2 regions of the Streptomyces albofaciens JCM 4342 genome follow, and region 2 is predicted to be linked to the other one. Evidence: riboswitches for the same ligand, from Rfam matches in the RefSeq annotation. Region 2 holds a riboswitch; the other holds the start of a gene.
The links. Region 2 has a riboswitch for glycine ahead of gcvT (glycine cleavage system aminomethyltransferase GcvT). Riboswitches for the same ligand answer to the same signal wherever they lie in the genome.
Positions count from the first base shown of each region.

Region 1: another riboswitch for glycine. It lies ahead of gcvP (aminomethyl-transferring glycine dehydrogenase); the one in region 2 lies ahead of gcvT (glycine cleavage system aminomethyltransferase GcvT).

Region 1 is NZ_PDCM01000001.1:3,690,649-3,705,602, forward strand. Features, by position in the region: rRNA gene rrf (5S ribosomal RNA) at 51-167, shown strand; gene clsA (cardiolipin synthase ClsA) at 393-1,001, shown strand; gene CP973_RS16595 (mannose-1-phosphate guanyltransferase) at 1,116-3,611, shown strand; gene CP973_RS16600 (DUF881 domain-containing protein) at 3,733-4,647, shown strand; gene CP973_RS16605 (small basic family protein) at 4,644-4,976, shown strand; gene CP973_RS16610 (DUF881 domain-containing protein) at 4,982-5,929, shown strand; gene CP973_RS16615 (FHA domain-containing protein) at 6,048-6,884, shown strand; gene ftsR (transcriptional regulator FtsR) at 6,902-7,648, shown strand; gene CP973_RS16625 (bifunctional nuclease family protein) at 7,702-8,175, shown strand; gene CP973_RS16630 (MerR family transcriptional regulator) at 8,362-8,964, shown strand; gene CP973_RS16635 (DNA polymerase IV) at 9,273-10,811, shown strand; gene CP973_RS16640 (PRC-barrel domain-containing protein) at 10,703-11,104, opposite strand; glycine riboswitch at 11,219-11,316, shown strand; gene gcvP (aminomethyl-transferring glycine dehydrogenase) at 11,505-14,390, shown strand; gene CP973_RS16650 (DUF5999 family protein) at 14,536-14,742, opposite strand.
Region 2 is NZ_PDCM01000002.1:2,813,775-2,828,728, reverse strand. Features, by position in the region: gene CP973_RS32200 (APC family permease) at 1-1,510, opposite strand, end outside; gene glyA (serine hydroxymethyltransferase) at 1,968-3,227, opposite strand; gene gcvH (glycine cleavage system protein GcvH) at 3,283-3,657, opposite strand; gene gcvT (glycine cleavage system aminomethyltransferase GcvT) at 3,746-4,873, opposite strand; glycine riboswitch at 4,906-5,014, opposite strand; glycine riboswitch at 5,015-5,110, opposite strand; gene CP973_RS32180 (AAA family ATPase) at 5,362-6,096, shown strand; gene CP973_RS32175 (PspC-like choline-binding domain-containing protein) at 6,271-7,125, opposite strand; gene CP973_RS32170 (enhanced serine sensitivity protein SseB) at 7,310-8,107, shown strand; gene CP973_RS32165 (enhanced serine sensitivity protein SseB C-terminal domain-containing protein) at 8,278-9,078, shown strand; gene CP973_RS32160 (ABC transporter permease) at 9,668-10,666, shown strand; gene CP973_RS32155 (ABC transporter substrate-binding protein) at 10,736-12,484, shown strand; gene CP973_RS32150 (ABC transporter permease) at 12,562-13,572, shown strand; gene CP973_RS32145 (ABC transporter ATP-binding protein) at 13,665-14,795, shown strand; gene CP973_RS32140 (ABC transporter ATP-binding protein) at 14,792-14,954, shown strand, end outside.

The sequences.
Region 1 (14,954 bases), on a different contig from region 2:
TTCTGAAGTAACGAACTCGCCTTGCTGGCTGGAGTTCATCTTCATAGTGTTTCGGTGGTCATAGCGTTAGGGAAACGCCCGGTTACATTCCGAACCCGGAAGCTAAGCCTTTCAGCGCCGATGGTACTGCAGGGGGGACCCTGTGGGAGAGTAGGACGCCGCCGAACAGTTTTTGTGGGAAAGCCCCGCACCGTATGGTGCGGGGCTTTTCCGCGTTTTACGGGCTCCTACGGGCTTCTACGGGTCCTGTTTCCGAACCACCGGCGGCCGGCGGTCGCTTTTTTGGTGGTTATCGGGTGGTATCCGGACAGGGGCCCCGCGGTGTGGCGAACTGTAGTGGCCAGGTAAGGTCAGGGGGCATCGTCGGTACGTTCCCCACAGGAGGCCCCCGGGTGGAGGTCCAGGAGACGCGCGTCCAGACGGACCGTGTCCTCACCATCCCGAACATTCTGAGCATGGCTCGTCTCGTCGGCGTGCCGGTGTTCCTGTGGTTGATCCTGTGGAAGGAGTTCGGCGGCCCGGACACCAAGTACTGGGCGCTGCTCGTGCTGGCGCTCAGCGGCGTCAGCGACTACCTCGACGGCAAGCTGGCCCGCCGCTGGAACCAGATCAGCAGCCTGGGCCGGATCCTCGACCCGGCCGCCGACCGGCTTTACATCCTGTCCACCCTCGTCGGCCTGACCTGGCGCGGAATCCTTCCGCTGTGGGTCACCGCGGCCCTGCTGGCGCGCGAACTGATGCTGCTGATCGCGGTGGGCGCGCTCGCCCGGCACAAGTACGGCCCTCCCCAGGTGAACTTCCTGGGCAAGGCGGCTACATTCAACTTGATGTACGCCTTCCCGTTGCTGCTGCTCAGCGACGGAGAAGGCTGGCTCCACACGCTCGCCGCGATTTTCGGATGGGCGTTCGCCGGATGGGGTACAGCACTGTACTGGTGGGCAGGGATCCTCTATGTGGTCCAGGTCCGCCGACTCATCAAGGCGGACAACAAGGCCGGCTGATCCCGCCGTACCGGCACCTGGCAGGAACCAGGTGCCGAGGGCGCAGACCGATAAGTCTCACGGGCGGGTGAAGTCGGCAAGACCGTCGTCTCTTTCGAGGAGGACGCTTCCGACATGAAGGCCGTTGTGATGGCCGGTGGCGAAGGCACCCGCCTTCGCCCCATGACGTCGAGTATGCCCAAGCCGCTGCTGCCGGTGGCCAACCGGCCGATCATGGAACATGTGCTGCGGCTGCTGAAACGGCATGGACTCAGTGAGACCGTGGTGACCGTGCAGTTCCTGGCGTCCCTCGTCAGGAACTACTTCGGTGACGGCGAAGAGCTCGGCATGGAGCTCACCTACGCCAACGAGGAAAAGCCGCTGGGAACGGCCGGCAGCGTGAAGAACGCCGAGGAGGCGCTTCGCGACGACGCTTTCCTGGTGATCTCCGGCGACGCGCTCACCGACTTCGATCTCACCGATCTGATCCGCTTCCACAAGGAGAAGGGCGCGCTCGTCACCGTCTGCCTCACGAGGGTCCCCAATCCTCTGGAATTCGGCATCACCATTGTCGATGAAGACGGCAAGGTCGAGCGGTTCCTGGAGAAGCCCACCTGGGGCCAGGTCTTCTCCGACACGGTGAACACGGGCATCTACGTCATGGAGCCCGAAGTATTCGACTACGTGGAGCCCGATGTCCCGGTGGACTGGTCGGGTGATGTCTTCCCGCAGCTGATGAAGGAAGGCAAGCCGGTCTACGGCTATGTCGCCGAGGGCTACTGGGAAGACGTGGGCACCCACGAGAGCTATGTGAAGGCCCAGGCCGACGTCCTCGAAGGCAAGGTCGACGTGGACATCGACGGCTTCGAGATCTCGCCGGGCGTCTGGGTCGCCGAGGGCGCCGAGGTGCACCCGGACGCCGTACTGCGCGGGCCGCTGTACATCGGCGACTACGCGAAGGTCGAGGCCGGCGCGGAGCTGCGCGAGCACACCATCGTGGGCTCCAACGTCGTCGTCAAGAGCGGTGCCTTCCTCCACAAGGCCGTGGTGCACGACAACGTGTACATCGGCCAGCAGAGCAATCTGCGCGGCTGTGTGATCGGCAAGAACACCGACGTCATGCGGGCGGCGCGGATCGAGGACGGAGCCGTCATCGGCGACGAGTGCCTCGTCGGTGAGGAATCGATTGTTCAGGGCAACGTACGGGTCTATCCGTTCAAGACCATCGAGGCCGGCGCGTTCGTCAACACCTCGGTGATCTGGGAGTCCCGCGGCCAGGCGCACCTCTTCGGCGCGCGCGGCGTGTCCGGCATCCTGAACGTCGAGATCACCCCCGAGGTGGCGGTGCGCCTCGCCGGCGCGTACGCCACGACGCTGAAGAAGGGCTCCACGGTCACCATCGCCCGTGACCACTCCCGCGGCGCGCGGGCGCTCAAGCGAGCGATGATCTCCGCGCTCCAGGCCAGCGCCATCGACGTACGGGACCTGGAGAACGTGCCGCTGCCGGTCGCCCGGCAGCAGACGGCCCGCGGCAGCGCGGGCGGGATCGTGGTCCGCACGACACCGGGCGTACCGGACTCCGTCGACATCATGTTCCTGGACGAGCGGGGCGCCGACCTCTCCCTCGCGGGCCAGCGCAAGCTGGACCGGGTCTACGCGCGCCAGGAGTACCGCAGGGCCTTCCCCGGCGAGATAGGGGACCTGCACTTCCCCTCCAGCGTCTACGACTCGTACACCGGGTCGCTGCTGCGCTCGCTGGACACCGAGGGCATCGGAGAGGCCGGCCTGAAGGTGGTCGTCGACGCCTCCAACGGCAGCGCCGGCCTGGTGCTGCCCAGCCTCCTCGGGCGGCTCGGCGTCGACTCGCTCACCATCAACCCCGGCCTGGACGAGTCCCGGCCCACGGAGACCGCCGACGCGCGGCGTGCCGGGCTGGTCCGGCTCGGGGAGATCGTGGCCTCCGCGCGGGCGGCCTTCGGGGTGCGCTTCGACCCGGTCGGCGAGCGCCTGTCCCTGGTGGACGAGCGCGGCCGGATCATCGAGGACGACCGGGCGCTGCTGGTCATGCTCGACCTGGTGGCCGCCGAGCGGCGCAGCGGGCGGGTGGCGCTGCCGGTGACCACGACCCGTATCGCGGAGCAGGTGGCCGCGTACCACGGTACGCAGGTGGAATGGACGACCACCTCGCCCGACGACCTCACCCGGGTGGGGCGCGCGGACGACACCATCTTCGGCGGTGACGGCCGGGGCGGCTTCATCGTGCCGGAGTTCAGCAGCGTCTTCGACGGCGCGGCGGCGTTCGTGCGGCTGATCGGGCTGGTGGCGCGTACGCAGCTCACGCTCAGCCAGATCGACGCGCGGATCCCGCGGGCCCATGTGCTCAAGCGGGACCTGGCCACGCCGTGGGCGGTCAAGGGCCTGGTCATGCGCCATGTGGTGGAAGCCGCGGGCGACCGGTCGGTGGACACGACCGACGGTGTACGGGTCGTGGAGGCCGACGGGCGCTGGGTGCTGGTGCTGCCGGACCCGGCGGAGGCCGTCACCCATCTGTGGGCGGAGGGCCCGGACGACGCCTCGGCCCAGCAGCTGCTGGACGAGTGGTCGGCCGTGGTGGACAGCGCCGGCCGCTGAAGCACGGCCGTCCGGGCGTGACCGCGTCCGGACCGTCCCGTGGCCCCACCGGCGTGCCGCGATTCGGCACGCCGGTGGGGCCATTGGGTGACTGCGGCGCCGACGTGCGACGATGTGCGGCATGTCGCAGCAGCGCCCCGATCGGAGCACCCCCCAGCAGGCCTCGCGCCCCGATGCCTCGATGTCGCTGCTGACCAACGTCATGGACCACGCCCTGGACGACGGGTACGCGGAAGCGGCGGCCCGTAAGAGCGAGGCGGGGGTGCGCGGCCTCCCCCGAACGCTGCGGGCGAAGTTGGGGCTGGCCGCGGGCCTGGTGCTCGCCGCGGTGGTGGTGACGGTCGGTGCCGCCCAGGCGCGGATATCGGCGCCCACGCTGGCCAAGGAGCGCGAGGAGCTGATCAGCCGCATCGAGCACGGCACGGCCGACGCCGACGCGGTGCAGAAGCGTGTCGACAAGCTCCGCGACGACGTGGGCACCATGCAGCGCGAGGCGCTGCGCAAGCACGGCGGCGACAAGGCCGAGCTGCTCGCGCTGCTGGCGGGCTCGACCCAGGTGACCGGGCCCGGCGTGAAACTCGTCGTCGACGACGCGAAGTCGGCGCAGTCCAGTGGCGGCGGCCCGCGCGAGAGCAGCGGCTTTTCGGACACCGGGCGGCTGCGCGACCGCGATCTGCAACGGGTCGTCAACGGCCTCTGGGCGTCCGGCGCCGAGGCCGTCTCCGTCAACGGGCAGCGGCTCACGTCCCTCTCGGCGATCAGGGCCGCCGGAGAGGCCATACTGGTCGACAACAAACCGCTGGTGCCGCCGTACACGGTGCTGGCGGTGGGGGACGGGCAGAAGCTCGCCACCGCGTTCCAGGACAGTGCGGACGGGCAGTACTTGCGCGTACTGCAGAAGAACTACGGGATCCGTACGAAGATTTCCGCCGAGAACGGGGTCACGCTGCCGCCCGCGCCCAGTTTGATCGTACGTACAGCACAGCCGAAGGCCGGTGCCCAGGGCGGCACCGACACAGGGAAGGGCACATCGTGATCGCCGTACTGGGCCTCATCGTGGGAGTCGTGGTCGGGCTTGTGGTCCGACCCGTGGTGCCGACGGTGGTCGAGCCCTACCTGCCGATCGCTGTCGTCGCGGCGCTGGACGCCGTCTTCGGCGGTCTGCGCGCGATGCTGGACGGCATCTTCGACGACAAGGTCTTCGTCGTCTCGTTCCTGTCCAACGTGGTGGTCGCCGCGCTCATCGTCTTCCTCGGCGACAAGCTCGGCGTCGGCGCCCAGCTGTCCACCGGTGTGGTCGTCGTACTGGGCATCCGCATCTTCTCCAACGCCGCGGCCATCCGCCGGCACGTCTTCAGGGCCTGATGCCGATGGGTACCGACGAGAATCCCGGGCGGGACGGTACGACGCCGGAGCCGGGCCGGACGCCGGAGGAGCCCCGTACGGCACGGCCCGCGGGGCCGGACCGGCCCGCCGACCGCCGGCCGATGCCGCCGGAGAGCAGGGCGGCGGACCGTAGGGCCGACGGGGGACATGCTGCGGACGGGGCGCCGGACGGTACGGAACCGGCCACGGAGGCTGACGCGCCGGAGCCGGCGATGACCGGGCGGCAGCGCCTGGTGGCCGGTCTGTGGCCGCCGCGGCTGACCCGTGCTCAACTGATCGTGGCCCTGCTGCTGTTCATTCTCGGACTCGGCCTGGCAATTCAGGTACGTTCCACCAGTGACAGCAGTGCGCTGCGGGGCGCGCGGCAGGAGGACCTGGTGCGCATCCTGGATGAATTGGACAACCGTTCGCAGCGCCTGACGGATGAACAGCGCAGACTGGAAGGGCAGAAGACCGAGCTGGAGAACAGCTCGGACCAGGCCGAGGAGGCCCGTAAGCAGACCGTGGAGAAGGAGCAGCAGCTCGGCGTGCTGGCGGGGACGGTGGCGGCGCAGGGGCCGGGCATCAACCTCACCATCAACGACCCGACGCACTCCGTCGAGGCGGACAAACTCCTGGACACCATCCAGGAGTTGCGGGCGGCCGGGGCCGAGGCCATCCAGATCAACGACGTGCGGATCGTGGCCGGTTCGTATGTCTCGGACGTCCGTGGTGGCGTGGAGGTGGACGGCAAGCGGGTCGCCCAGCCGTACCGCTTCAAGGTGATCGGCAAGCCCGAGGACCTGGAGCCCGCGCTGAACATCCCGGGCGGAGTGGTGCAGACTTTGGAAAAGGAGCAGGCCACAGTGTCGGTGAGCCGTGAGGAGAAGATCATTGTGGATGCCTTGCGGGAGGCGAAGCGGCCTGACTACGCTCGGTCGTCATCGCGGTGAGTGAGCCACGTATGGGGACAGCCCGGGTCGGGCATGAGGCAGCGGGGGGTCGGCGCACCGTACGGGTGGTGCGTGGTGGAAACTGTGTGGAGGCCACGGACGTTCACCGGATGTCCGGATCGGCCGGTGTGTGCATCGAGGGTTCGTCCTGCCCCACGGGCGGGTCTGTTTCGTTCAAGGGGAATCGCCCGTGAAGTTGTTTGCAAAGCTGTTCGGCAAGAGCGCACGCCAGGAGGGCGGCACCGGCTCGGCGAAGCACCGAGCCCCGCGCCAGCCCGAGGAGAGCGGCGCCGCTCAGGAGCGCCCGCTCTTCCGTGACCAGGTCGGCGCGCCCGGCGCCGGTTCTGTTGACCCCTCCATGTCCGGCCGCATAGGTTCCCAGGGACCGTCGGCCGCGAACACGGGTGGAGGGGTTTCCTTGCCGGTCTGTACGAGGTGCGGTCACCGCAACGCCGAGGCGAGCCGGTTCTGCTCCAACTGTGGAGCGCCGCTGCGCCCCGGCGCGCAGGCGGAGCGTGCCTCCGAGACGACCTCGACCATCTCCATCTCGGGGCTGGAGGCCTACGACGCGGAGACCACGGGGCAGACGGCGATCCCGTCGCTGTCCCCCGAGGCACAGGCGGCCGTCGAGGCGCTGCCGATGGGCTCGGCCCTGCTGGTGGTGCGCCGCGGTCCGAATTCGGGCAGCCGCTTCCTGCTGGACGGCGACCTGACGACGGCCGGCCGCCATCCGCAGAGCGACATCTTCCTGGACGATGTCACCGTCTCGCGTCGCCACGTGGAGTTCCGCCGCGGCCAGGACGGCACCTTCACCGTCGCCGATGTCGGCAGCCTGAACGGCACCTACGTCAACCGTGAGCGGATCGACTCGGTCCTGCTCGCCAACGGTGACGAGGTGCAGATCGGCAAGTTCCGGCTGGTCTTCTACGCCAGCCAGCGGGGCGTCGGCTTCTGACCGGCCAAGGAAGGCATATGCACCGCACTGGGCCGGGCGGTGCCGGGTCGGCCGGCACCGCCGCGGACGGCAAGCTGATGAGCATCGGTACGGTGCTCAACACGCTGCGCGACGAGTTCCCCGAGGTCACCATCTCCAAGATCCGCTTCTTGGAGGCCGAGGGGCTCGTCGAGCCGCGGCGCACCCCGTCCGGCTACCGGAAGTTCAGCACGGACGACGTGGCCCGGCTGGCGTCCGTCCTGCGGATGCAGCGTGACCACTATCTTCCGCTGAAAGTGATCCGCGAGCATCTCGACGCCGTGGCGCGCGGCGAGCAGGTGCAGCTGCCGGCGCCCGCCGCACCCGCGGGGGAGCTGTTCGAGGGGCTGGGCGAGCCGGCCGGCGACCGGCCCACGGCCGCCCGCATCGGCCGGGCCGAGCTGCTGGCCGCCGCGGAGGTCGAGGAGGCCGAGCTCGCCGACTGGGAGTCGTACGGCCTCATCGTCCCGGACGACGGGGGCGGCTACGACATCGAGGCCGTCACGGTCGCCAAACTCGTCGCCGAGCTCGGGCGCTTCGGTCTGGAACCGCGCCATCTGCGGACGGTGAAGGCGGCGGCCGAGCGGGAGGCCAATCTGGTCGAACAGGTCGTGGCGCCGCTGCGCCGCCACCGCAATCCGCAGACCAGGCAGCATGCCGAGACGACGGCCAGAGAGCTGGCCACGCTGTCCGTACGGCTGCACGCCGCACTGGTCCAGTCCGCCCTGCGCGTCCGCCTGACGTGAGCAATGGGTGGCCCGACTACCCAAACCGGCCGGGCACGTCCTAGGGTTGCTGTGTGAACGAGCTCGATGTCGTGGGTGTCCGGGTGGAAATGCCTTCCAACCAACCGATCGTGCTCCTACGGGAGGTAGGAGGCGACCGTTACCTGCCCATTTGGATCGGGCCGGGGGAGGCCACCGCCATCGCCTTCGCCCAGCAGGGGATGGCCCCTGCCAGGCCGCTGACGCACGATCTCTTCAAGGACGTGCTGGAAGCGGTGGGCCAGGAACTGACCCAGGTCCGCATCACGGACCTGCGCGAGGGGGTCTTCTATGCCGAACTGGTCTTCGCCAGCGGTGTCGAGGTCAGTGCCCGTCCGTCCGACGCCATAGCGCTGGCGCTGCGTACCGGCACGCCGATCTACGGGACCGACGGGGTCCTCGACGACGCGGGCATCGCCATCCCGGACGAGCAGGAGGACGAGGTGGAGAAGTTCCGCGAGTTCCTCGACCAGATCTCGCCCGAGGACTTCGGCACCAACAGCCAGTGAGCCGGATGCGCGGAAGGCCGCCTTCCGCGCATCCGATTAGCCTTTCCCCGAGCGGGGACACGAGAAACCACTCGCAAGGTGATTATCACTCGGCGTGGCGAGCGCGGCGATCGTTGACGCACCCCGAGTGACTGCATACCGTCGATAGGGCAGGTCCCGTCCGGGACGTGGAGGACGGAGGTCGGCGTGGCAATCACCGGCGACGGTACGGCGGCGGAAGGGGCGTTGCCGCTCCACCCCGGGGCTGTTGACCGCGCCCCGGCACAGACTGCCGGGACACCGGGGGACCGCGGGGCGGACACCATCGGCTACCGCGGCCCGACGGCGTGCGCGGCCGCGGGGATCACCTACCGCCAGCTCGACTACTGGGCCCGTACGGGGCTCGTCGAGCCGAGCGTACGGCCCGCCTACGGGTCGGGCACCCAACGGCTCTACAACTTCCGGGACGTCGTCGTCCTGAAGATCGTCAAGCGGCTGCTGGACACCGGGGTCTCCCTCCAGAACATCCGCACCGCCGTCCGGCACCTGCGCTCCCGCGGACTGTCCGACCTGGCGAGAATGACCCTGATGAGCGACGGCGCGACGGTCTATGAATGCACCTCGCCCGACGAGGTCGTCGACCTGCTCCAAGGGGGGCAGGGCGTCTTCGGCATCGCCGTGGGCGTGGTCTGGCGCGACGTGGAAAGCGCACTGTCGCAGCTCCACGGAGAGCGGGTGGACACCGGCGAGACGCTGATCCGGCACAACCCGCACGACGAACTGGCGCGACGGCGCAACCGGGCGGGGTAGCGGGGGCGTACGGCGCGGTGCCGGGGGCCGAGCGACCGGGCGCGAGCCCCGGCCGTATCCGGCGAGTGGCGGCGCGTCCGGCGTACGGTTCGGTACGAGGACGCCCCGTGCGCCCGTTATGACGGCTTCCCGCGCCTCTGCCGCACCATGAGGCACACAACGGCCACAGGGCCCCACCCGCTTCCGAAAGCGCCGCACAGGGCCACACAGAGTCGTCCAAGGGGTCGCGGGTGTGCCGGAGCCGCGTGGGGTTGGCGTGGCGGGGCCGGTCGGGGCGATTGTCAGTGGTGTGGGGGAGCATCGGTCGTGTGAGACGTGCGCCGACGATCCTGCATCTGGACATGGATGCGTTCTATGCGTCCGCCGAACAGGCGGCGAAGCCGAGCCTGCGCGGGAAACCCGTGGTGGTCGGCGGGATCGGCCCGCGCGGCGTGGTCTCCACGGCGTCGTACGAGGCCCGGGTCTTCGGGGTGCGCTCGGCCATGCCGACGGCCCAGGCCCGCCGCCTGTGCCCGAACGCGGCGTATCTGACCCCGCGCTTCACCCTGTACCGCCAGGTGAGCGACCAGGTCATGGAACTGCTCCACGCGCTGTCGCCGCTGGTGGAGCCGCTCAGCCTGGACGAGGCCTTCGTGGACCTGGAGGCGGGCGGCATCGCGGCCGACACGGCGGCCGTACGGGCCGTGGGGGAGCGGCTGCGGCGGGACATCCGGCGGACGACGGGGCTGACCGGTTCGGTGGGGCTGGCCGGGGCCAAGATGCTGGCCAAGATCGCGTCCGAGCAGGCCAAGCCGGACGGCCTGGTGGTCATCGCGCCGGGGTCGGAGCGGGAGCTGCTGGGCCCGATGACGGTGCGTACGCTGCCCGGCGTCGGCCCGGCCACGGCCGAGACACTGCGCCGGGCGGGCATCCACACGGTCGCCGAGACGGCGGAGGCGGGCGAGGCGGAGCTGGTGCGCCTCCTGGGCAAGGCGCACGGCACCGGGCTGTACGCCATGGCGCTGGGCCGCGACGAGCGGCCCGTGGTGGCCGAGCGGGACGCGAAGTCCATATCGGTCGAGGACACCTTCGACGTGGACCTGACCGACCGGACGCGGGTGCGGTCCGAGGTGATGCGGCTGGCGGACCGGTGCGTGGAGCGGCTGCGGGCGGCCGGGCGCTCCGGCCGGACCGTGGTGATCAAGGTGCGCAACTACGACTTCTCGACGCTGACCAGGTCGGAGACGCTGCGCGGGCCCACCGACGACCCGGGTGTGGTGCGGGAGGCGGCGGCCCGGCTGCTGGACCTGGTGGACACGACGGGCGGCGTGCGGCTGCTGGGCGTGGGCGTGACCGGGCTCGCCGACTTCACCCAGGAGGACCTGTTCGCCCAGCTGGCGACGGAGAAGGCGGCGGCCGAGGAGGCGGCCGAGCGGGAGCGCCGGGTGGCGGCGGAGGCGGCCCGGGAGGCGGCCGACGAGCCCGAGCGGCCCCGGCGCTGGCTCCCCGGGCTCGATGTGGTCCATGACGAGCACGGCGCCGGCTGGGTGCAGGGCAGCGGCGTCGGCCGGGTGACCGTACGGTTCGAGCAGCCGTGGTCCGGGCCCGGCCGGGTGCGCACCTTCCCCGTCGACGACCCGGCGCTGCGCCCCGGTGATCCGCTGCCGCTGGTGGGCGGTCCGCCGGGCGGCGAGCCCGAGGGATCCGGCGGCCCCGGTGGTCCGAGCGCCCGGCCACCCGCCCCCCAGTCCCCGGTCCCTCAGTCCTCCGACCCCGCCACTCTCCCGAATTCCGTGTCGGCCCGCGCGGCGTCCGAGCCGGGGACGGGCCCGGAGACGGAGTCGGGGGCCGGGATGTCCAGCCGGTAGTGGTGGTAGAGCTGTAGTTCCTGCTCCGGCGAGAGGTGGCGGCCCACCCCGAAGTCCGGCGCATCCCTGATCAGCTTGCGGTCGTAGGGGACGTGCAGCGCCTCGTCGACCAGGTCGCTGGGCTCCAGGGGCACGAACGCGTCCCGGCTGAAGATCCCGGTGCGTACGGCCGCCCATTCCGGTTCTCCGGTCGCGTCGTCGAGGTACACCTCGTCGACGGTGCCGATCTTGGTTCCGTTCTTGTCGAACGCCTTGCGGCCGATCAAGCTGCGGGGATCGATATCGGTCTGCACGGTCCCTCCAAGTGGTCGCAACTGCCTTGTGACAACTACCAAACGGCACATTTCATGCCCCGGCCACTCGAAGGAACGCCCGTTCGCCGCGCTGGTAGGCTGGCGAACGGCTGTCGACCCCATGCGGGAGAGTCCTTCGCCGATCATGGCGGAGGCGCCGAAGGAGCAACTCCTCCCCGGAATCTCTCAGGCTCATGTACCGCATGGACGAGGTCACTCTGGAAAGCAGGGCGGGCCACGGACGGGCACAGCGCCGGAACCCCTCCTCACCGACGGTGAAAGCCGGTCCCGCGCGCGGAACCGGTGAAGCTCTCAGGTTGCGATGACAGAGGGGGAGGCCGTCCGGGCACCAGCGCCGTGGTGCCCCGCAGAGGTCGAAACGACCAGGAGGCCCCCGCAGATGACCACCAACCGCATCTCCTTGACCGAGCTGGAACGCGGTACCCCGTTCGAGCAGCGGCACATCGGTCCCGGTCCGGAGGACCAGGCCAAGATGCTCGCGCAGGTCGGGTTCGGATCGCTGGACGAGCTCACCGCGGCCGCCGTACCGGATGTGATCAAGAGCGCGGAGGCGCTGGGGCTGCCCCAGGGCCGTACCGAGGCCGAGGTGCTGGCCGAGCTGCGGGCGCTGGCGGACCGTAACCAGGTGCTCGCCCCGATGATCGGCCTCGGCTACCACGGCACGTTCACCCCGCCGGTGATCCTGCGCAACGTGATGGAGAACCCCGCCTGGTACACGGCCTACACCCCCTACCAGCCGGAGATCTCGCAGGGCCGCCTGGAGGCGCTGCTCAACTTCCAGACCATGGTCGCCGACCTGACCGGGCTGCCGACCTCCGGCGCCTCGCTGCTGGACGAGGGCACGGCCGCCGCCGAGGCGATGGCTCTCGCGCGACGGGTGGGCAAGGTCAAGGAGGGCGTCTTCCTGGTCGACGCCGACTGCCTGCCGCAGACCATCGCCGTGATCGAGACCCGCGCCGAGCCGACCGGCGTCGAGGTCGTGGTGGCCGACCTGTCCGACGGCATACCGGCGGAGGTGGCCGAGCGCGGTGTCTTCGGCGTGCTGCTCCAGTACCCCGGCGCGTCCGGTGCCGTACGCGACCCCCGCGCGGTGATCGAGCGGGCGCACGAGCTGGGCGCGATCGTCACCGTCGCCGCCGATCTGCTGGCGCTGACCCTGCTGACCTCGCCGGGTGAGCTGGGCGCGGACATCGCCGTGGGCACCACCCAGCGGTTCGGCGTGCCGATGGGCTTCGGCGGCCCGCACGCCGGTTTCATGGCCGTACGGGAGAAGTTCGCCCGCAGCCTGCCCGGCCGCCTGGTGGGCGTCTCGGTGGACGCGGACGGCAACAAGGCGTACCGCCTCGCCCTCCAGACGCGCGAGCAGCACATCCGCCGGGAGAAGGCCACCAGCAACATCTGCACCGCACAGGTGCTGCTCGCGGTGATGGCGGGCATGTACGCCGTCTACCACGGCCCCGACGGGCTCGCCGCCATCGCGCGCCGTACCCACCGCTACGCCGCCATCCTGGCCGAGGGCCTGCGGGCCGGCGGCGTCGAGGTGGTGCACGGCGCGTACTTCGACACGCTGACCGTACGGGTGCCGGGCCGGGCCGCCGAGGTGGTCGCCGCGGCCCGCGAGGCCGGCGTCAACCTCCGCCTGGTCGACGCGGACCTGGTGGGCGTCGCCTGCGACGAGACCACCGGGCGCGCTCAGGTGCACGCGGTGTGGAGCGCCTTCGGCGTCCGGGCCGACATCGAGCGGCTCGACGCGGCCGTGGCCGACGCGCTGCCGCAGGAGCTGCTGCGCGGCGACGCGTACCTGACGCACCCGGTCTTCCACCAGCACCGCTCCGAGACCGCCATGCTGCGCTACCTGCGCCGCCTGTCGGACAAGGACTACGCACTGGACCGGGGCATGATCCCGCTCGGCTCCTGCACCATGAAGCTGAACGCGACGACCGAGATGGAGCCGGTCACCTGGCCCGAGTTCGGGCAGCTGCACCCGTTCGCGCCGGTCGAGCAGGCGCAGGGCTACCTCACCCTGATCGCGGAGCTGGAGGAGCGGCTGGCCACGGTCACCGGCTACGACAAGGTCTCCATCCAGCCGAACGCCGGCTCGCAGGGCGAACTGGCCGGGCTGCTGGCCGTACGGGCCTACCACCGCGCCAACGGTGACGAGCAGCGCACCGTCTGCCTCATCCCCTCCTCGGCGCACGGCACCAACGCCGCCAGCGCCGTGATGGCCGGCATGAAGGTCGTCGTCGTCAAGACCGGCGCGGACGGCGAGGTGGACGCGGACGACCTGCACGCCAAGATCGAGCAGTACCGTGACCAGCTCGCGGTGCTGATGGTCACCTACCCGTCCACGCACGGCGTGTTCGAGGAGCACATCACCCAGATCTGCGCGGCGGTGCACGACGCGGGCGGCCAGGTGTACGTGGACGGCGCCAACCTGAACGCGCTGGTCGGGCTCGCCGAGCCGGGCAAGTTCGGCGGTGACGTCTCGCACCTGAACCTGCACAAGACCTTCTGCATCCCGCACGGCGGCGGCGGTCCCGGCGTCGGCCCGGTCGGCGTCCGCGCCCACCTGGCGCCGTACCTGCCCAACCACCCGCTGCAGCCCACCGCGGGCCCGGAGACGGGCGTCGGCCCCATCTCCGCGGCGCCGTGGGGCTCCGCCGGCATCCTGCCCATCTCCTGGGCGTACGTCCGGCTGATGGGCGGCGCGGGCCTCAAGCGCGCCACCCAGGTCGCGGTGCTCGGCGCCAACTACATCGCCAAGCGCCTGGAGCCGCACTACCCCGTGCTCTACACCGGCCCCGGCGGCCTGGTCGCGCACGAGTGCATCATCGACGTACGGCCGCTGACCAAGGCGACCGGCGTGAGCATCGACGACGTCGCCAAGCGCCTGATCGACTACGGCTTCCACGCGCCGACGATGTCGTTCCCGGTGGCCGGCACGCTGATGATCGAGCCGACCGAGAGCGAGAACCTTGCCGAGCTGGACCGCTTCTGCGACGCGATGATCGCGATCCGCGCGGAGATCGAGAAGGTCGGTTCGGGGGAGTGGGACAAGGACGACAACCCGCTGCGCAACGCCCCGCACACCGCGGCGGCGCTGAGCGGCGAGTGGCCGCACCCGTACACCCGCGAGGAGGCGGTCTTCCCGGCCGGTGTCGAGGCGGCGGAGAAGTACTGGCCGCCGGTGCGCCGTATCGACGGTGCGTTCGGTGACCGCAACCTTGTCTGCTCCTGCCCGCCGCTGGAGGAGTACGACGGCTGATCCGCCGGTGCGCGCCGCTCGCGGCGGCGCGGCATGCGAAGGGCCCTCGGCGTGGACGCCGGGGGCCCTGTTGTCCGTTGTGCTGAATTGTGCGGTTCCCTGTGCCGTGTTGTGCGGTCGACCGCGGCGGCGCTGCCCGAAAGGATCAGGCGGCGGTGGCCACGTTCGGTGTGCCCAGCACCCGGTGCGGCGCGATGACCTGGCCGTCCGGCAGCAGTTCACCGGTGTCCTCGAACAGGAGAACACCGTTGCACAGCAGGCTCCAGCCCTGCTCCGGGTGGTGCGCCACCAGGTGGGCGGCCTCCCGGTCGGCGGAGTCTGCGGTCGGACACGGCGGTTGATGCTGGCACATGGATGAGATCTTTCGCTGCGGTGTGGTCTGATTCGTCCTGCGGCTCGACGCGATGCTCATGGCCGCTCCCCCGTTTCAGTAGGTCGATACCAGTGTTGCCCCACGGGACGGATTCCGCAGGGATTTGGCTGCAGCGGCACTCACTAGATAATGACGCATCACCCGTGCGGTCGGTTCATTTCAAGTACGGGATGTTGCCGGGGCGTTGGGAG
Region 2 (14,954 bases):
AGAGCGCGACGAGGGCGATGTCCAGGCCGCCGGGGATGACGCCGTGGCCGCCGAAGTCCGGGCTGCCCAGCGCGGACAGTACGGACATCCAGGCCAGGAAGCCGACGAGCCACCACGCGGGCGCGAACTGCCGGCGCAGCCCGGTCACGCCGTGCCGCCGCAGGACCACCGCGGCCACCGGCGCGGCCACCACGGTCAGCAGCGCGACCTTGCCGGTGTCCGGCCACTTCGACCAGTACAGGGCGCAGGCCGCGAAGGCGAAGGTCAGCGGGGCGAGGACGCCCGCGGCGGGCAGCCGGAACGGGCGCGGCAGGTCCGGCCGGGTGCGGCGGAAGACGCCCACCGCGATCGGGCCGATCAGATACGAGATGACCATGGCGGCCGAGATCACACTGGCCAGCGCGTGCCAGCTGTGGCCGACGGTGACCAGCAGCAGCACCGAGAAGCCCAGGTTGAGCCACATCGCGGGGCGGGCCGTCCCGTACCGGGGGTGCACGGTGGCCAGCTTCCGGGGGAAGAAGCCGGTCTCGGCGAGGTTCTGGACCATGTACGCGGCGGACGCGACGTTCGCGATGTTGGAGCCGGCCGGCGAGATGAAGGCGCCGAACTGGAGCAGCGTGACGACCCAGTGCAGCATCAGCACCTTGGCCAGGTCGGCGAAGGGCGAGCTGAAGTCCACACCGTGCCAGCCGCCGCCCTGCGCGAGCTGCTCCGGCGGTACGGCCCCGAGGAACGCGGTCTGGAGGGCGAGGTAGATCACCAGGCCCAGCGAGAGCGCGCCGACCAGCGCGACGGGGATCGCCCGGCCGGGGTTCTTCGCGGCCCCGCCGAGATTGATCACGGCCTGGAAGCCGTTGAAGGCGAAGACCACGCCGCAGGTGGTCACGGCGGTCAGTACGGCCGGCCAGCCGTACGGGGTGAAGCCGCCGTGCGCGGTGAAGTTCGAGGTGTGGAAGCCGGAGGCGATCAGCGCGGCCACCGCGAGCACCGGGATGGCGAACTTCACCAGGGTCAGCACGGTGTTCGCGCGGGCCAGCAGCTGGACCGACCAGTAGCAGGTCAGCCACAGCGCGAAGGTCAGCAGCAGGGCCACGCCCATGCCCGTGGCCGTCAGGTGGCCGCTGCCCGGGTCGACCAGGCCACGGGCCCACGCGTAGCTCCAGGACGACATGTACTGGGTGGCGGCGATGGACTCGATCGGGATCAGCGAGGCGGTCGCGATCCACACCGCCCAGCCGGTGAGGAAGCCGAGCACGGGTCCGTGCGAGAGGTGGCCGTAGCGGGCCATGCCGCCGGGGATCGGGTACGCGGAGCCGACCTCCGCGTAGCACATCGCGATCATGCCGATGAAGACCGCGCCGATGATCCAGGCCACCAGCGCCGCGGGCCCGGCCACCTGGGCGGCCGCGCCGGCCCCGAAGAGCCACCCGGAGCCGAAGATCGAGCCGATGCCGATCATGATGAGGGCGAAGAGGCCGATCCCCTTGCGGTTGCCCGCGCTCATGTCCATTGCCGTGCGTGTTCCGTCCTGCTGCGGTGCAAGGGGCCCGCCCCGGTGGTGCGAAGGGCCCGGCTCTGCTGTCGTGCGAAGGGCCCCGCGCCATTGAGGGGCCGGTCTCAGCCTATGTGGCGCGATATCACCGTAAGGCGGGCGGAAAAGCCGTGCGCCCGGGGTCAACGCCCCCGGGCGCACGGCGTGTTCACCCCGCGGGCACCGCCTCGGCGGCACCCCACGGGGCGCACTTCATGAAACGCGTCACACCGCCGCGTATCGCGGCCGTATCGCGCAGCGACCTACCACGGCCGTGTCACGCAGCGACCTACCACGGCCGTGTCACGCAGCCACGGGCCACGGCCGCGTCACACGGCCACGGCGGACGTGCCACGGAGGCACGGACCACGGCCGCGTCACACGGCCACGGCGGACGTGCCATGGAGGCACCCCGCCGCGGACCGCGTGACATGCGTCACAGCGACGGGTACAGCGGGTGCTTCGCCGCCAGCGTGGTCACCCGGGCCTTGAGCGCCTCGGCGTCGTACGACGGCTTCAGCGCCTCGGCGATGATGTCGGCGACCTCGCGGAAGTCCTCGGCCCGGAAGCCGCGGGTGGCCAGGGCCGGGGTGCCGATCCGCAGGCCGGAGGTGACCATCGGGGGCCGCGGGTCGTTCGGGACGGCGTTGCGGTTGACCGTGATGCCGACCTCGTGGAGGCGGTCCTCGGCCTGCTGGCCGTCCAGCTCGCTGTTGCGCAGGTCCACCAGGACCAGGTGCACGTCGGTGCCGCCGGACAGCACCGAGACGCCCGCCTCGGTCACGTCGGACTGCGTCAGGCGCTCGGCGAGGATGCGGGCGCCCTCCAGCGTGCGCTGCTGGCGCTCCTTGAACTCCTCGCTCGCCGCGACCTTGAAGGACACCGCCTTCGCCGCGATCACGTGCTCCAGCGGACCGCCCTGCTGACCCGGGAAGACCGCCGAGTTGATCTTCTTGGCGAGTTCCTGGGTGGACAGGATCACACCACCGCGCGGACCGCCGAGGGTCTTGTGCGTGGTGGTGGTCACGACGTGGGCGTGCGGCACCGGGTTCGGGTGCAGCCCGGCCGCGACCAGACCCGCGAAGTGCGCCATGTCGACCATCAGGTACGCGCCGACCTCGTCGGCGATCCGGCGGAACGCCGCGAAGTCCAGCCGGCGCGGGTACGCCGACCAGCCGGCCACGATCAGCTGCGGACGGGTCTCCTTGGCCAGCCGCTCGACCTCGGCCATGTCGACCTGGCCGGTCTCGTCGTCCACGTGGTAGGGCACCACGTTGTAGAGCTTGCCGGAGAAGTTGATCTTCATGCCGTGGGTCAGGTGCCCGCCGTGCGCGAGGTTCAGACCCATGATCGTGTCGCCCGGCTTGAGCAGCGCGAACATCGCGGCGGCGTTGGCCTGCGCGCCGGAGTGCGGCTGCACGTTGGCGGCCTCGGCGCCGAACAGCGCCTTGATGCGGTCGATGGCGATCCGCTCGACCACGTCGACGTGCTCGCAGCCGCCGTAGTAGCGGCGGCCGGGGTAGCCCTCGGCGTACTTGTTGGTGAGGACCGAGCCCTGGGCCTCCATGACGGCGGCCGGGGCGAAGTTCTCCGACGCGATCATTTCGAGGGTGGACTGCTGACGGTGGAGCTCGGCGTCGACGGCGGCGGCGACGTCCGGGTCGAGCTCGTGGAGGGAGCTGTTCAGAAGCGACATGACTCTTCCTGGGGTTCGCGGGGCGCACGGCCCCGCCAGGCGGCGGGTGGGCGGGTCAGCCGGTGAAGGCGGTGTACTCGTCGGCCGAGAGCAGGTCGTCCGGCTCGCCGCTGACCTTCACCTTGAACAGCCAGCCGCCCTCGAAGGGGGCGGTGTTCACCAGCGAGGGGTCGGTGACGACGTCCTCGTTGATCTCCGTGACCTCGCCGTCGACGGGGGAGTAGAGATCGCTGACGGACTTGGTCGACTCCAGCTCACCGCAGGTCTCGCCCGCCGTGACCGTGGCACCGACCTCAGGGAGCTGCACGAAGACGACGTCGCCGAGCGCGTTGGCGGCGTGCTCGGTGATGCCGATCGTCGAGACGCCCTCCTCGGCGGCCGACAGCCACTCGTGCTCCTTGCTGTAGCGCAGCTGCTGGGGGTTGTTCATGTCTTGATTCTCCTGGATGCGGTGGCGTGCTCGGTGCAAGGGTCTTGACAGATGAGACGGAGGCGCGGCCGGGACAGGGGCGCGCGCGTCACTTCTGGCGCTTGTAGAAGGGCAGCGCCACGACCTCGTAGGGCTCATGGGTGCCACGGATGTCCACCGCCACACCGGCGGTGCCGGGCGCGGCGTGCGCGGCGTCCACGTACGCCATCGCGACGGGCTTGCCCAGGGTGGGGGAGGGGGCACCGGAGGTGACCTCGCCGATCACGGCGCCGTCCGGGCCCACGACCGGATACCCGGCGCGCGGGATGCGGCGGCCCTCGGCGATCAGCCCGACCAGCTTGCGCGGCGGGTTGGCCGCGGCCCGGTCCCGGGCCGCCTCCAGGGCGGCGCGGCCCACGAAGTCGCCGCCGTTCGTCGTCTTCTCGAACTTCACGACCCGGCCCAGGCCCGCGTCGAACGGGGTGGTGTCCGTGGTCAGCTCGTGCCCGTACAGCGGCATGCCCGCCTCCAGGCGCAGGGTGTCCCGGCAGGACAGGCCGCACGGCACCAGGCCCGCGTCCTTGCCCGCCGCGGTGAGCGCCTCCCAGAGGGCGGGCGCGTCGGCCGGGCGGACGAACAGCTCGAAGCCGTCCTCGCCGGTGTAGCCCGTACGGGCGATCAGTGCGTCCACGCCCGCGACGGTGCCGGGCAGCCCGGCGTAGTACTTCAGGCTGTCCAGGTCGGCGTCGGTCACCGATTTCAGGATGCCGGGGGACTCCGGGCCCTGGACGGCGAGCAGCGCGTACGCGTCCCGGTCGTCGCGCACCTCGGCGTCGAAGCCGTCCGCCCGCTCGGTGAGGGCGTCCAGCACGACCTGGGCGTTGGCGGCGTTGGCGACGACCATGTACGCGGTCTCGGCGAGGCGGTAGACGATCAGGTCGTCCAGGATGCCGCCCTCGGCGTCGCAGATCATCGTGTAGCGGGCGCGGCCGACGGCCACGCCGCCGATGTTGCCGACCAGCGCGAAGTCCAGCAGATCGGCGGCGCGCGGTCCGGTGACGGTGATCTCGCCCATGTGGGAGAGGTCGAAGAGACCGGCGCGGGTCCGCACGGCGACGTGCTCGTCACGCTCGCTGCCGTAGCGCAGCGGCATGTCCCAGCCGGCGAAGTCGGTCATGGTCGCGCCGAGGGCACGATGGGTGGCGTCCAGCGCGGTCCGGCGGGGGGCTTGGGTCATGGTGGTGGCTCCCGGGCATGGGTGACAGGACGGTCTCCCCATCTGTCATCGGAACCTGAGAGGTTCACCGGAAGGCCGTCACCGGCCCCGGTTTGCACCTTGGGTGGAGCCACACCACGGCGGCCCGCTTTTCAGATCTGCCTCGCCCGCGCGGTATCGGGGCCTGAGAGATTCAAGGGAGGACTTGCTCCTTCGGCGCCCCGCCGTGGCGGCCGGGGACTCTCCCGCGCGGATTCAAGCGGCCGGTATGCAGTTGGCTGAGCGTGGCACCCGTACGGCGACGCGCGCGCGAAGGCGCGGTCCCGCACTCGGCGGGCACATCATCGCACGGGATCGCCGGATACAGGAGCCCTGGTCGTACCGGTGTTCGCGGGGGTGTCACGACAGTGTCCTGGGACGGTACTGATCGGGGGATTCCCTTGAAGCGCATTACCTTTTCTTGACACTCTGCGGGTACGGGGACGACACCGGACCGGGAGGGGATCACGGTGCACAGGCAGGCGGCGCTCGCGACAAGTCCGGGAGGCGCGCCCCCGGGCCGTGTCCCGGAGCCGACGGGAGCCGTCCCGGAGCCCCGGCGGCTGCCGCTCGGGGTGGTGCGTCCCGGCCGGACGCGGGGCGCGGCGGCGGACGTCGTCGACCTCAGGGGCCGGCCCGACCCGTACGGGACGGCCGAGCTGCACTTCGCGACCGGTGACATCGTGGTGGTCTCCGGCCTGCCGGGCAGCGGCAAGAGCACGCTCATGCTCCGGGTGGTGCCCGCCCTCGACGGGCAGGGCGCCGCCGTGCACCGCGTCGACTCCCAGGACGTGCGGGAGCGCTGGGAACGCGGCAGGCTGCGCCGGCTGCCGTACGCGCTCTACCGGCCGCTGGTCCGCGCCTCCCACTATCTCGGGCTGCGGCGGGCGCTGCGTTCCGGCGGCAGCGTGGTGGTGCACGACTGCGGCACGCTCGCGTGGGTGCGCCGCTGGCTCGCGCGCGAGGCCCGGCGCGGCGGGCGCGGGCTGCACCTGATGCTGCTGGACGTGCCGCCCGAGGTCGCGCTCTCCGGCCAGCGCTCGCGCGGGCGCGGCGTCTCCGGCTACGCCTTCGCCCGGCACCGGCGCGCGGTGCGGCGCCTGACCGCCCGCGCCCGCGCGGCCCGGCTCCCCGCGGGCTTCACCTCGGCCGTCCTGCTGGACCGCCCGGCGGCGGGCGCCCTGCGCCGGATCGGCTTCGAGTGAGGGTCATGCCGGTTTCCTGACGGTATGCCTGCTTTGTTCGGTTGCGCCGGAGTGCTGACGGGCCGTACGGCTGACGGGCCGTACGGAATGTTCCGTACGGCCCGTCAGACCCGTCCTAACCGTGGCATATCTCCCGCATCCGCGCCTCCTCTGGATGCTAGGTGCCGGGCCGATTCAGAGGCCCAGGGCCTTGATGAGCACCGTGGGCAGTGACAGCACCGAGTTGAGCAGCGAGCCGGTGCCCTGCTGCTGCGGGGCCTCGGCGGGCTGCTGCTGGGGCGCTTCCGCGGCGGGCTGCTGCCGGGGTGCTTCCGCTGCGGGCTGCTGCGGTGCGTCGCCGGGGCGCTGCTCCCCGTCGGCGGGCTGCTGCCGCGGTGCCTCGGCCGCGGGCGGCCGCGGGTCGCTGGTCGGCGCCTTCGGCTGGGCGGCGGGCTGCTCGTCCGTCTCGTACTCGTCGGCCGCCTGGCCCGCCGGCTGGGGGATCGGCCGGTTCGCGGGCTGCGCGGCGGGCCCGTCGGCCGGCTGCTGCCGCAGGTCGCCGACCAGCTTGTCCACGCCCAGGATCTTGAAGATGTCCACCACCGACCGGGAGACCGACTCGGTCAGCTGCCCGGTCCTGGTCGCGGGGTCGGTGGGCTCCTCCGGCGACGGGGCCCGACGGCCGGTCAGCTCGTCGATCTTCACGCGCAGGTCCTGCGACACCAGCCCGAGCCGTACGGTGTCGGCGGACGTCGCGCGGTCGGAGTCCTTGTTCAGGATCTCCGCCAGCCGCTGGGCGTCGGCCAGGACCGAGTCCAGCCGGGTCCGCGCGGCCCTGACCTGCACGGAGTGGCCGCGGGCCTCGGCGGACTTCTCGGCCAGCTCGGTCGAGGCGTCCGCCAGCCGGCCGATGTCGTCGACGATGATGCTCTGGTTGCGCTCGTGGGACTTGGGGCCGTCCGAAGCGCTCGCGGGGGCCGTGGCGCCGAGCGCGAGGGCTCCGGCGGCGGCCGCGCTGACGAGGGCGGGGACGGTCCGGTGCGTTGCCATCAGGAGACATGCCTTTCTGTAGGAACGGCAGGGCAAGATCACCCTGGAGCCACCTTCGGAGCGGTGTGCACGGTCCGCAACCGCTCGCGCGCGTTCGGTGGTCATCCGGACGCGTCAGACCGCCGCCCGTCTGGTGGCGTTAGGGTCTTCGACCGAGTAAGAGCGGCGAAGCGGGTGGGTGGACATGGACTTTCCGGAGCAGGGCATTCCGCAGCTGGGGTGGCCCGCCAACGAACTGGAGGAGGTGCTCGCCGCCTCGGTGGGCACGCCCGGCGCGGGCGCCCGCATCATCGAGGTGCTGGGGCGCAGCCGCATATGGGTGCCGCTGCCCAAGGGCGGCGGCCCGGAGAGCGCCGGGATGGGGCGGGCGGGCCTGGACCTGCCCACCGTCGAGATCGACTCGGCCGCCTATGTACCGGTCTTCAGCTCCGAGCAGGAGTTCACGAGGGTGGCCGGGCAGCACATGTCGTACACCGTCGCGCCGGCCGCCGAGTTCGCGCGCGGGCTGCCTCCGCTGATGGGTATAGCGGTCAACCCGGAGGGTACGGTCGGCGTGCCGCTGCCGCCGGATGCGGTGGCCGAACTGTGCCGGACCGACCGCCTCGAACACCCCGGCGCGCCCAGCGGCGCCCGGGTCCGGCTGTTCGAGCCGGACTGGCAGGAGGAGCCGGTGGACTTCCTGGCCGCGGCCGGGCTGGAGTTCTCGGCGACGGGTTTCGTCGTCACCGCGCGCCGCGCGCTGGCCAGCATCGAGGGGGACGCGCCCGCGCTGTTCGTCGGCGTCCAGGTGGACGCCGCGGCCGTCGCGCCGCACGATCCGGCCGTACGCGACGCCGTGACCGGTGCGCTCGGCCGGGCCCTCGGCGGGACGCCGCTGACCTGGCCCGTCCAACTGGTCATGCTGGACCTCGCGCAGGGCGACCCGGTCGCCGACTGGATGCTGGAGCGGGTCCGCCCCTTCTATTCGCGCGAGCACGCGTAGCGGTCGGCGCCCGTGCCGCGGGGACCCGTCCGCCGCCCGTCCGGCCGGGCCGCGTCCGGTGGCCGCAAGCGGCGTGTGCTGATCCGACCGGGGTCCGGACGCAGGCTCTAAGCTGTTGGTGCAACCGGCAGGCGTACCCCACGTGCCTGCCGACAGAAGGGACGGACCACGTGAGCGCGGGTGCGCATCAGGGAGCGGCTGCCGGGCAGGTCGAGCAGATGCTGCAGCAGGTCTCGCCCGGCCGGTACGACGCCTACGAGGCGTTGCTGCAGGCGCTCGCCGCCGGCCAGGTCTGGATGCTGCTCTGGCACGGCCAGCCGGGTTCGCCCGATGCGCAGTACGGCAACATGGAGGTCGACGGGCTCGGCTACGCGCCGTGCGTGACCTCCGCCCCCGAGCTCGCGGCCAGCGGCTGGAACCGCGCCCACGAGGTCGTCTACGGCCGCGACATCGCGGCCACCCTCTTCCCGGACCGCTGGGGCCTGTGGCTGAACCCGCACGCCCCCGGCGGCGGTGTCGGCATCCCGTGGCTGGACCTGCGGCGCATCGCGGGCGGCCTGGACCGGCTGCCTGCCGGACCGCTGCGGATCACCGAACCGGCCATCGAGATCCCGCAGTTCTACGCCCTGCTGGGACAGAACGCGCACCGCACGCCCGCCGTGCGTTCGCTGCGCCGGGCCTGGGTGCAGCCGGCCCTCGGCGCCCCGTACCTGGCCATCGGCCTCGATCTGTACGACACGGGCCAACCGGCCGTGGATGCGGTGCGGTTGATGATCCAGCAGTCCATCGGCGCGGTGCCGGAGGGGCTGCCCGTCTCGACGGTCGCGATGAACGACGAGTACGACCCGGTCGGCATGTGGATGCGGGCCAACGCGCGGCCGTTCTTCGACCGGGACGCCTACGCGGCGGGCCCGGTGCCCGCCCCGGCTCCGGCCCCGGCGTACGGATACGGCTACCCGCGCCCGTACTGATCCCGCACCGCCCCGGACGTACCGCGCCCGTACCGATCCGGAGCGCCGCCCCCGGCGCGTCGCACCCGCCGTGCGCCCCGCTGCCCACCGGCCCACCCGTCCCGGTCCGGCCGGTTTCCCCTGTCTTCCGCCGGTGCCGTCCGGCTCCTGCCGGTTCCTCCCGGTCCGAAATGGCCTGCCGCGCCCGGTAGTTGACCTCCGGACCGGGCCGCGCGACCCGCTCAGTCGCGGTGGATGTCCGTATAACGGAAATCCGTGGTTCACATCACAGTTGCGCATCCATTCCCGGCCAGGGCTGGTGAGTGATCGCGAGTCGGATGAAGACTCCCGCAGCAGAGGGCTTCGGCCCGAGTCGTACGAGAGTTCCATCCGCTCGTCAGTCGCGTGACATTCCGCGGCATCTGCACCATCGGCAACACCTGCAACACCTGTTCCTGCAACGCCCGCACTACCTGCACCAGTTGCTCCAGCTGTTCCAGATTTCTCCCAGTTGCTCCAGATGCTCCATCTGCACCAGTGATGAGAACCAGGCCGCGGACCCGCGGCGCGCATGGGCCGGCGGCGCCGGCCGAGAGGGGTCAAAGGCACCGTGACCGCACCGATCGAGACCACCGGGGCGGCTGCCGAGGCGCAGCCGGAAGCGGTGCTGCAAGGCGTCGAGAGCAAGAAGATCGAGGGCCGCTCGCTCGGGCAGATCGCCTGGCTGCGGTTCAAGCGCGACAAGGTCGCGGTAGCGGGTGCCATCGTTGTCATCCTGCTGATCCTCGTCGCCGCCCTCTCCCGGCCGATCCAGTCCTGGCTGGGCCTGGACCCCAACAGCCCCAACCGGGACCTCATCGACCCCAACACCACCCTGCCCAAGGGCGACTTCGGCGGCATGAGCTGGGACCATCCGTTCGGCGTGGACCCCAAGTTCGGCCGCGACCTGTTCGCGCGGGTGCTGGAGGGCTCCTGGGTCTCGCTGATCGTGGCGTTCGGCGCGACGCTGCTGTCGGTGGCCATCGGCACCGTGCTCGGTGTGGTGGCCGGCTTCTACCGGGGCCGGGTGGACGCGCTGATCAGCCGGCTGATGGACGTCTTCCTGGCCTTCCCGCTGCTGCTGTTCGCCATCGCCATCTCCGCCTCGCTCCAGGGCGGCGCCTTCGGGCTCGAAGGGCTGCCGCTGCACATCTCGGTCCTGATCTTCGTGATCGGTTTCTTCAACTGGCCGTACATGGGCCGGATCGTGCGGGCCCAGACGCTGTCGCTGCGCGAGCGGGAGTTCGTGGACGCGGCCCGCGGCATGGGCGCCCGCGGCCCGTTCATCCTCTTCCGGGAGCTGCTGCCGAACCTGGTGGGCCCGATCATCGTCTACTCGACGCTGCTGATCCCCTCCAACATCCTCTTCGAGGCGGCGCTGAGCTTCCTGGGCGTCGGCATCCAGCCGCCCCAGGCGTCCTGGGGCGGCATGCTCAACCAGGCGGTCAAGTACTACGAGGTCGACCCCCAGTACATGATCGTCCCCGGTCTCGCGATCTTCATCACCGTGCTGGCGTTCAACCTCCTCGGTGACGGCCTCAGGGACGCGCTCGACCCGCGCAGCCGCTGATCCGGCCGGGCGCGTCCGCCCGGCAGGCCCCACCCAAGTTTCCGACCAACGAAGGGGAAACCGACCATTATGCGAAGGTCAGTCCCGGTCGCGGCGATCGCGGCCCTCACCAGCGCGGGCCTCCTGCTGTCCGGCTGCAGCGGCAAGAGCTCGGGCGGCGGCTCCTCGGAGGCGAACGCCGCCACCAAGGGCATCGTCAACGCCTCGGACGAGAAGGGCGGCACGCTCACCTACGCGATGAGCGACGCCCCGGAGTCCTACGACCCGGGCAACACGTACTACGCGTACGTCTGGAACTTCAGCCGTCTGTACGCGCGCCCGCTCACCACCTTCAAGCCGGGCCCGGGCCCCAAGGGCAACACGCTGACCGCCGACCTGGCGGAGTCGCTGGGCAAGTCCAGCGACGGCAACAAGACCTGGACGTACAAGATCCGCAAGGGGCTCAAGTACTCCGACGGCACCCCGATCACGTCCAAGGACGTCAAGTACGCGGTGGAACGCAGCAACTTCGCGCGCGACATCCTCTCGCTCGGCCCGAACTACTTCCAGACGTACCTCAAGGACAACGAGGGCGGCTACAAGGGCCCGTACAAGGACAAGAGCGAGGAGGGCCTGAAGTCCATCGAGACACCGGACGACCAGACCATCGTCTTCCACCTCAAACAGGCCTTCGCCGAGTTCGACTACCTGGTCAGCGCGCCGCAGACGGCTCCGGTGCCGCGGGCGAAGGACAAGGGCGCGGACTACACCAAGAACATCGTCTCGTCCGGCAGTTACAAGTTCGACACCTACGAGGAGGGCAAGCAGGTCGTCCTCTCCCGCAACCCGCACTGGTCGGCGGCGACCGACCCGCTGCGCAAGCAGCTGCCGGACAAGATCGTGCTGAAGATGAAGGTCGCCCAGTCCACGATCGACAAGGACCTGAAGGCGGGCAACACCCACATCGACATGGCCGGCCGCGGTGTGGACGCGCAGACTCAGGCCCAGCTCCTGACCGACCCGAAGGAGAAGGGCAACACCGACAACGCGCTCGGCCAGCGCCTGTCCTACGTGGCGATCAACCCCAAGGTCGCGCCGTTCGACAAGATCGAGTGCCGCAAGGCCGTGCAGTACGCGATCGACAAGAAGGCCGTGCAGACCGCGCTCGGCGGGCCGGTCCGCGGTGAGATCGCCTCCACCGTGCTGCCCAGCGACCTCGCCGGGTACCAGAAGTTCGACCTGTACCCGCAGAAGTACAACGGTGAGAACCTCGACCTGACCGAGGCCAAGAAGCAGTGGCAGGCGTGCGGCGCCGGCAATGTGAGCACCGCCATCACCGCCCGCAGCGACCGTCAGGACGAGGTGGACGCGGCCACCGCGGTCATCAACTCGCTGAAGAAGATCGGCATCAACGCCAAGATCCAGACCTACCCGAGCGGCAAGTACTTCTCGGACTACGCGGGCGTGCCGGAGTTCACCAAGAAGAACAACATCGGCCTGATGATGATGCAGTGGGGCTCGGACTACCCGACCGGCTTCGGCTACCTGAACCAGATCGTCAACGGCAAGGCGATCCAGAAGTCCGGCAACTCCAACCTCTCCGAACTGGACGACCCGGCCATCAACAAGCTGCTCGACGATGCCATCGCCACCAGCGACAAGGCGCAGCGGGAGAAGGACTACGCGGAGGTCGACAAGAAGACGATGGAGCAGTCCGTCATCGTCCCGCTGACCTACTTCAAGATCCTGCTGTACCGCTCGCCGAAGGCCACCAACCTGGTGTCCACCTCCGCCTACAGCGGTGAGTACGACTACCTCAACATCGGCGTCAAGAAGTAGCAAGCCCGAAAGGCAGGTGAAGGCAAGGGCTTCCGCGGGCCGGCCGGGCCGGCCCGCGGTGCCGACGCCGCAGTCCCGTGTTCGCGTACATCATCCGCAGGTTGATCAGCGCCGTGATTCTGCTGCTGATCGTCAGCGCGGTCACCTTCGGCATCTTCTTCGTGCTGCCGAAGCTGGCCGGACAGACCGGCGACCAGTTGGCCGCGCAGTACATCGGAAAGGCCCCGTCGGCCGCGGACATCGCCGCGGTGAAGAAGAACCTCGGCTTGGACAAGCCGGTCTTCGTACAGTACTGGGACTTCCTCAAGGGCATCTTCGTCGGGATCGACTACAAGTTCGGTCCGGACGCCGCCACATGCAACGTGCCGTGCTTCGGCTACTCCTTCAAGACCCACCTGGAGGTCTGGCCGGAGATCCAGTCCCGGCTCCCGGTGACCGTCTCGCTCGCCGCCGGCGCGGCCGTGGTGTGGCTGGTCTCCGGCGTCGCCACCGGCGTGCTCTCCGCGCTGCGCCCCGGGTCGGTCTTCGACCGGATGGCGATGGGCGTCGCGCTGGCCGGCGTCTCGCTGCCCATGTTCTTCACCGGCGCGCTGGCGCTGGCCCTCTTCACCTACCAGTGGCCGATCTTCGAGCGCAGCGACTACGTGCCGCTCTTCGAGGACCCGTTCCTGTGGGCGCAGACGCTGGTGCTGCCCTGGGTCACGCTGGCCTTCCTCTACTCCGCCCTCTATGCCCGCCTGACGAGAGCGAGCATGCTGGAGACGCTGAGCGAGGACTACATCCGTACCGCGCGCGCCAAGGGGCTGGGCGAGCGCAAGGTCGTGGTGCGCCACGGTCTGCGCGCGGCCCTCACCCCGATCGTCACGGTCTTCGGCATGGACGTCGGCCTGCTGCTCGGCGGCGCGCTGATCACCGAACAGGTCTTCTCCCTCAAGGGCGTCGGCGCGTTCGCCGTCGAGGCGATCAACGCCAACGACCTGCCGAACATCCTCGGCGTCACCTTGCTCGCCGCGTTCTTCATCGTCATTTGCAACCTGGTGGTGGACGTTCTGTACGCCGCCGTCGACCCGCGGGTGAGGCTGTCGTGACCGACTTCCCGGATTCCACCGCCGGCCACCGCGCCGGACCCTCCGCACCGGACACCGGCGCCGACGGGCCGCCGCCCGCCGCCCCCTCCGACCTGACCGGGACCGGTGCCGCGGTCGGCGAACCGGCCCCGGCGGGGTCCCGGGCGCCCACCGCCTTCCTCGAAGTGCGCGACCTGAAGGTGCACTTCCCCACCGACGACGGCATCGTGAAGTCCGTGGACGGCCTGTCCTTCACCCTGGAGAAGGGCCGCACCCTCGGCATCGTCGGCGAGTCCGGTTCCGGCAAGTCCGTCACCTCGCTCGCGATCATGGGCCTGCACCGGGCCTCCCGGCAGCAGCGCAGCAAGGTGGACATGTCCGGCGAGATCTGGCTGGACGGCAAGGAACTGGTCGGTGCCGACCCGGACGAGGTGCGCCGGCTGCGCGGCCGCGAGATGGCGATGATCTTCCAGGACCCGCTGTCCGCGCTGCACCCGTACTACACGGTCGGCAGGCAGATCGTGGAGGCCTACCGGGTCCACCACGACGTGGACAAGAAGACCGCGCGCAAGCGGGCGGTCGAGATGCTGGACCGGGTCGGCATCCCGCAGCCCGACAAGCGGGTGGACGACCACCCGCACCAGTTCTCCGGCGGCATGCGCCAGCGCGCGATGATCGCCATGGCGCTGGTCAACAACCCCGAGCTGCTGATCGCGGACGAGCCGACCACCGCCCTGGACGTGACCGTACAGGCGCAGATCCTGGACCTGATCCGCGACCTCCAGAAGGAGTTCGGCTCCGCGGTGATCATCATCACCCACGACCTGGGCGTGGTCGCCGAGCTGGCGGACCAGCTGCTGGTGATGTACGGCGGCCGGTGCGTCGAGCGCGGTCCGGCCGAGAAGGTCTTCTCCGAGCCGCAGCACCCGTACACCTGGGGCCTGCTGGGGTCGATGCCGCGCATCGACCGGGAGGAGACCGACCGCCTGATCCCGGTCAAGGGATCGCCGCCCAGCCTGATCAACGTCCCGTCCGGCTGCGCCTTCAACCCCCGCTGCCCGTACGCGGACGTCCCCGAGGACAACCTGACCCGCACGGTCCGCCCCGAACTGCGCCAGGTCGACGACGGGGGCACCCCCGCCGATGAGGGCGAAGCCGGCGGGGGAGGCCACTTCGCCGCGTGCCACATGGCGCCCGAACAGCGGGCGCGGATCTGGACCGAAGAGATTGCGCCGAAGCTGTGACCGAGACTGAAGAGACCGGCGTCGCGGCCGGCACGACGGACGAGAGCGCCGCGCCGCTGCTGCGGGTGCGCGGCCTGGTACGGCACTTCCCGATCACCAAGGGCCTGCTCAAGCGGCAGGTGGGCGCGGTGCAGGCGGTCGACGGCATCGACTTCGACG